Regions from separate parts of the Mesorhizobium sp. M0047 genome, predicted to be linked through region 2. Evidence: predicted binding sites of a transcription regulator. Region 2 holds the regulator's gene; the other holds the start of a gene.

Region 1 (3,413 bases), on a different contig from region 2:
CGGTCCGCACCCGCCGTCATGATGCTGCCGCTGGAGAACAGCTTTGGCTGGCGGCGAGACGTCATCTCGCTGGCTGCTGGTGTCGGCATCCTGCTTTACGGTCTCACCGGTCCGTTTGCCGCGGCCCTGATGGAGCGCATCGGGCTGCGCCGCACGCTGCTCGCCTCCCTGATGGTGATGTCAGGCTCCACCGCGCTCAGCCTGCTGATGACCAAGCCCTGGCATCTGTTCATCACCTGGGGCGTGTTCTCGGGCATTGGTTCCGGCGCTGTCGCCAGCGTGCTCGGCGCCACCATCGTCAATCGCTGGTTCAAGACCAATCGCGGCCTTGTCATGGGACTGATGTCGGCCTCAAGCGCCTCTGGCATGCTGGTGTTCCTGCCGATGATCGCCGCGCTGGCGCAGTCGGGTGGCTGGCAGCCGGTCGTCATTGCGGTGGCGATCGCCACCGCGGCCCTGATACCGCTGGTCTGGCTGCTGGTGCCGGAACGGCCGGCCTCGATCGGCATGGTGCGCTACGGCGCCGAGGCCGACGACGTGCCGCCGGCTCCGCCCGCGTCACAGGGCAATTTCCTCGCGCATACGTTCTCGACGTTGCGCCGCGCCGCCGGCACGAGGGTATTCTGGTATCTGTTCGCCACCTTCTTCGTCTGCGGCTTCACCACCAACGGGCTGGTCGGCACTCATCTGATCGCGTTCTGCGGCGACATGGGCATCGGCGAGGTGCAGGCCGCCGGCCTGCTGTCGATGATGGGCATTTTCGACCTGATCGGCACGACACTGTCGGGCTGGCTTACCGACCGCTACGACCCGCGCAAGCTGCTTGGCGTCTATTACGGCATTCGTGGCCTGTCGCTGATCTATCTGCCCTATTCCGGCTTCTCGGCGACCAGCCTGATCATCTTCGCGGTGCTCTACGGCCTCGACTGGATCGCCACCGTGCCGCCGACGCTGAGGCTCGCCAACGAGGCGTTCGGCGATCGCAGCGGACCGATCGTATTCGGCTGGATCGTCGCCGGCCACCAGATCGGTGCGGCCACCGCCGCCGCTTTCGGCGGCACCATGCGCGAGCTGCAAGGCAACTACGAACTGGCCTTCCTGATTGCCGGCATGACGGCAATTGCCGCGGCGTGTATCTCGCTGCTGATCAATACAAGCCGGCCAGCGTTTGAACCGGAGCCGAGAGCGGCTTAGCCGCGACGGCGGAGCGCTAATCTCCCCCCTTGAGGGGAGATGGCCGCGAAGCGGCCAGAGGGGGTCGGTCCGACCGGGCTCTGCCTCCTGGTGCAGATGGAGGTCGGCGCTCTATGCGCGGCGACCCCCTCTGTCGCCTTCGGCGACATCTCCCCCTCGAGGGGGGAGATCACCCTGTTCACTGTTATCAAACCTTCATCATCCCGAGATGCGCCTGAAACATTGACGCTGGATCCTGGTGGCACCGTTCAAGCCATCCAGGAAACAGCCATGAACAAGCTTTCGATGACCCGCCGCGCCTTCGTCACGTCCGCCAGCGCCGTTGGCCTGGCCGGCGTTTCGAGCCTGGCACTGCCATACTATTCGCGCGCCAATCAGCGGCCGGCCTTCACCCATGGCGTCCAGTCGGGCGATGTCGACGCCACCAGCGGCATGGTTTGGACGCGCACCGACCGCCCGTCGCGCGTCATGTTCGAGGTGTCGTCGACGGAGAATTTCGCCAATGCGACGCGCCTGGCACCGCTCGATACGTCGCCGGCCAGCGATTACACCGTCAAACGGCTGCTCACCGACCTCGCTTCCGACCAGGACATCTTCTACCGCATGACATCAGCCGATCTCGCCGACATCAACGCCGTTTCGGAGCCTATCACCGGCCGCTTCAGGACGGCGCCGGCCTCGAAGCGCGACATCCGCTTTGCCTGGTCGGGCGACACGGCCGGCCAGGGCTGGGGCATCGACGAGACCGGCATGAAGACCTACGCCACGATCGGCAGGCATACGCCCGATTTCTTCCTGCACTCGGGCGACACCATCTATGCCGACGGCGCCATGAAGGACGAGGTCGACCTGCCCGGTGGCGGCAAGTGGAAGAACGTCGTGCTGATCGACGGCAAGCGCAAGGTCGCCGAGACGCTGGACGAATACCGGGACCAGTGGAAATACAACATGATGGACCGGAACGTGCTCGGCTTGAGCGCCATCTGCCCGACCTTCTACCAGTGGGACGACCACGAAGTTCTGAACAACTGGTCGGATTCGAAGAATCTCAGCGCCGACAATCGCTATACGGAGAAATCCATTCACGTGCTGGCGGCCCGCGCGGCGCGCGCCTTCCATGAGATGACGACGATCCGCTATGAACCCTCCGAGCCCGGCCGTGTCTATCGCAAGATCGCTTACGGGCCGCTGCTCGACGTGTTCTTTCTCGATATGCGGTCCTATCGCGGCCCCAACGGTCCGGACATGCAGGATGAGATGACCCCGCAATCGCGCATGCTGGGCGAACAGCAGACGAAATGGCTGAAGCGCGAGCTGGCGAATTCGAAGGCGACCTGGAAAATCATCGCCGCGGACATGCCGCTCGGCCTCGTCGTCTGGGATGACGGCACCAAGAAGGTCGGCGCCGAAGCGGTCAGCAATGGCGATAACGGGTTGCCAAAGGGACGCGAGCTCGAGATCGCCGACCTGCTGCGCTTCATCAAAAACGCCGGCATCAGCAACACAGTCTGGCTGACCGCCGACGTGCATTACACGGCCGCCCACCATTACAACCCGGACAAGGCGCAGTTCCAGGATTTCAATCCGTTCTGGGAATTCGTCTCGGGCCCGATCCACGCCGGAACGTTCGGCCCCAACGATTTTGACATGACATTCGGGCCGGAGCTAAAGTTCATCAAGGCGCCGACTGCCGAACAGGGTCAGAACCTGCCGCCATCGGCGGGCCTGCAATTCTTCGGGCTGGTCGACATTTCAGGCGCCAGCGAGCAGATGACGGTGCGGCTGATGGATCGCGACGACAACGAACTCTACAAGGTGACGCTCGACCCGGTGCGGTCGGCATAAACGCACTTTTCACCCTCCCTCTCGTGGGGAGGGTCGACGCGGCGGCTTCGCGAAGCGAAGCTGGCGAGACGGGGCGGGGGTGAAGCGCCGTCTTAGTCCGGGTAGCAGACCATCGGAATGTTCGGCCAGACGGCGTTGTCGCAGTTGGCGGTGTCCTGCCGCTGCTTGAAGGAGGCGCTGACCGGGCCGGTCACCATCGGGTCGACACCGTCGGGTGCGTCGGCGAAGACCTGCTCGGCTGTCTGCGTGCCGGACTGCGCAACCGGGCGCGTCTCGCGCAGCGTCGCAGCCGACTGCGCGGCGTTGGCGGCCAGCAGGATTGCAAAGGCTGCGGATGCGATGAGCGGCCAAAATCGGTTGAGTCTATCTGTCAT
Region 2 (3,413 bases):
GCTATCGGGCATTGTCACCGGCATATTGCTGTCGATCGCCCGTATCTCCGGCGAGACGGCACCACTGCTCTTCACGGCGCTCAACAACCAGTTCTGGTCGAGCAATCTCAACGCGCCGATGGCCAGCCTGCCTGTCACCATCTTCCAGTTCGCTCTCAGCCCCTACGAGGAATGGCAGCAACTGGCATGGACTGGCGCACTCATCATCACATTGACGGTTCTTGCGCTCAGCATCGTTGCGCGCAGCCTGACCGGACGCAGAGAGGACAAATGAGCCAGATGTTGTCTCCAGACATGACGATCGCCGCCGAGGCCACCGCCAAGGCCAAGATCGAGGTCAAGAACCTCAACTTCTACTACGGCCAGTCGAAGGCGCTGAAGGACATTACGCTGTCCTTGCCGGAGCGCAGCGTCACCGCCTTCATCGGGCCTTCGGGCTGCGGGAAGTCGACGCTGCTGCGCGTCTTCAACCGCATCTACGAGCTCTATCCCAAGCAGACGGCCGAAGGTCAGGTGCTGCTCGACGGCCAGAACGTTCTCGACCGCTCGCAGGACCTCAACCTGCTGCGCACCAAGATCGGCATGGTGTTCCAGAAGCCGACGCCATTTCCGATGTCGATCTATGAAAACATCGCGTTCGGCATCAGGCTCTACGAGAAGCTGAGCAAGTCGGAGATGGACGGCCGCGTCGAGCAGGCGCTGAAGCGCGCGGCACTCTGGACCGAGGTCAAGGACAAGCTTGACGCCAGCGGCCTCAGCCTCTCCGGCGGTCAGCAGCAGCGGCTCTGCATCGCCCGCACCGTAGCGGTGAAGCCGGAAGTCATCCTGCTCGACGAGCCCGCTTCGGCGCTCGACCCGCTGTCGACCGCCAAGATCGAGGAGCTCATCGACGAGTTGCAAGCCGATTACACGATCGTCATCGTCACCCACAACATGCAGCAGGCGGCGCGCGTATCGAAGCAGACGGCCTTCATGTATCTGGGCGAGCTGGTCGAGTTCGACCGCACGGAGAGGATATTCACGTCGCCCCGCGAGAAGCGCACGCAGGACTACATCACCGGCCGCTTCGGCTGAGCTCAGGCATACGAGGAACAGGATCATGAGCGAACATACAGTCGCTTCTTTCGACGAGGATCTCGGTCAGATCAGCAAGCTCATCAGCGACATGGGCGATCTCGCCAGCTCGATGGTCGGCGGTGCGACCAAGGCGCTCTTGAATTCCGACAACGCCTTGGCACAGCGCGTCGTCTCCGATGATGCGATCATGGACGCGCGCCAGCGCGAGCTCGACGACCGCGCCATCACGCTGATCGCCAAGCGGCAGCCGATGGCCGATGATCTGCGCCATGTCGTCGGTTCTATCCGCATGGCCGGCGATCTCGAACGCATCGGCGACCTTGCCAAGAACATCGCCAAGCGTGTCGGCACTGTCGGCCTCAGCGTCACGCCGCGCGACCTTTCGCACTCGATCGATGGAATGGCACAACTGGTGCTGATCCAGGTGCAGGGCGTCATCGAGGAATATGCGGCGCGTGACGCCGCCGCGCTGGCGAAACTGCGTGCCGACGACGAACGCATCGACGTCAAATACACCTCCGTGTTCCGCGAGCTTCTCACCTATATGATGGAAGACCCGCGCAACATCACCGCGTGCACGCATCTTTTGTTCTGCGCCAAGAACCTCGAGCGCATCGGCGACCATGTCACCAACATCGCGGAAAATGCCTATTATGTTTTGACCGGCACGCAGCTGCCGGCCAATCGTCCGAAACAGGACGAGACGACAATGTCCGCGCCCGCGGCATGACGACAGAGGTAACCAGCCGATGATCGCGCCACGCATCATGGTGGTGGAGGACGAGGAGCCGCTAGGCGTGCTGCTCCGTTACAATCTGGAGTCCGAGGGCTATCAGGTCGAGGTCGTGACGCGCGGCGACGAGGCCGAGATCCGGCTGCAGGAGAACGTGCCTGACCTTCTGGTGCTCGACTGGATGGTGCCGGCGGTTTCCGGCATCGAACTCTGCCGGCGCCTGCGAATGCGTCCCGAGACCGAGCGGCTGCCGATCATCATGCTGACCGCGCGCGGCGAGGAGAGCGATCGCGTGCGGGGCCTCTCGACCGGCGCCGACGATTATCTGGTCAAGCCGTTTTCGACACCGGAGTTCATGGCCAGGGTCAAGGCGCTGCTGCGCCGTGCCAAGCCGGAACTGCTGTCCAGCGTGCTGAAGGTCGGCGACATCGTGCTCGATCGAGAATCGCACCGGGTCTATCGCAAGAAGAGCGAGATCCGGCTCGGGCCGACCGAATTCCGCCTGCTCGAATTCATGATGCGCCATCCCGGCCGCGTGTTCTCGCGCAGCCAGCTGCTCGACAACGTCTGGGGCGAAACGATCTACATCGACGAACGCACGGTAGACGTGCATGTCGGGCGGCTGCGCAAGGCCGTCAACAACGGCCGCATGCCCGACGTGATCCGCACCATTCGGGGTGCAGGGTACGCTATCAGGGAAGATTAGCCGATAGATCGGAACCAAGGTTCAAATTCGATCAGCAGGTGGTCGCCAATGGCCACGCGATGGCAGACATTCAAGCAGGCAGGATCGAAGTCTAAACTGCCCTTCGCGGTCGTGGGCTCGGCGCGTACCTTGACTGGCTGGCGATTGCCCTCCGATCTCCCAATTCGCTTTTCTGCCAGGCTGGCCGCAGGCACGGCCCGTGACACTTTAGTTGGTCACATTGCTATCTTGCCCGCAGACCTCCGATCAAAGTCGCGCGCCTCAAGAAACAATTCGAACTAATATGGCTATGTGCCCACTAGAGGACGTGGTTTCGCATAAATGCGCAATTTTATTAAAAATTGCATCCGACTAAGAGCGAGTTTCCCTCTTCTTTATTGATTGTATGTGCTCCGAATAGCCAATACGATCTTGGATCGGATGACGATTCCGCGGGAACGATCTCGTTCGTTGCAACGTTGCTTTGAAAGCGGTCGCCGGACCCTGCGCCGAATGACTTGACCAGGTCGGACACTAAGAGGAAGGATTTCTGATGAGCACGGTCTTAAACGCCAAAGGTATTCCTCTTCCCTACACCGGCGCGTCCAGTCATTGGTTCTCGGCAACCGGAGCCGGGGCCGAACTGCACGGCACCTCAGGCAACGACTCCTTCTGGGGAGACACCGGCGTCAATGTCACGATGTACGGTGGCGCCGGCGATGACTACTATCACCTCTATTCCACCAACAATAAGGCGGTCGAAGATCCCGGGGCCGGGATCGACACGATCGACACCTGGATGAGCTACAAGCTCCCCGACAATTTCGAGAACCTGGTCGTTACCGGCGCCAATCGATATGCGTTCGGAAATGCGTTGGACAACATCATCAAGGGCGGGTCGGGTCATCAGACGCTGGA

The links. Region 2 encodes PhoB, which activates phosphate uptake and scavenging genes when phosphate is short. Its sites were predicted from a motif close to TGTCATNNANCTGTCAT; they were not measured.
Region 1: NKJ89_RS24460 (alkaline phosphatase D family protein) is a predicted target of PhoB. The motif match lies at 1,377-1,393, and genes of this name have one in related genera.

What each region holds. Positions count from the first base shown of each region.
Region 1 is NZ_JAMYUW010000030.1:10,876-14,288, forward strand. It holds gene NKJ89_RS24455 (MFS transporter) at 1-1,194, shown strand, start outside; gene NKJ89_RS24460 (alkaline phosphatase D family protein) at 1,465-3,039, shown strand; gene NKJ89_RS24465 (hypothetical protein) at 3,132-3,413, opposite strand.
Region 2 is NZ_JAMYUW010000019.1:59,728-63,140, reverse strand. It holds gene pstA (phosphate ABC transporter permease PstA) at 1-274, shown strand, start outside; gene pstB (phosphate ABC transporter ATP-binding protein PstB) at 271-1,074, shown strand; gene phoU (phosphate signaling complex protein PhoU) at 1,100-1,807, shown strand; gene phoB (phosphate regulon transcriptional regulator PhoB) at 1,827-2,516, shown strand; gene eglC (endo-1,3-1,4-beta-glycanase EglC) at 3,049-3,413, shown strand, end outside.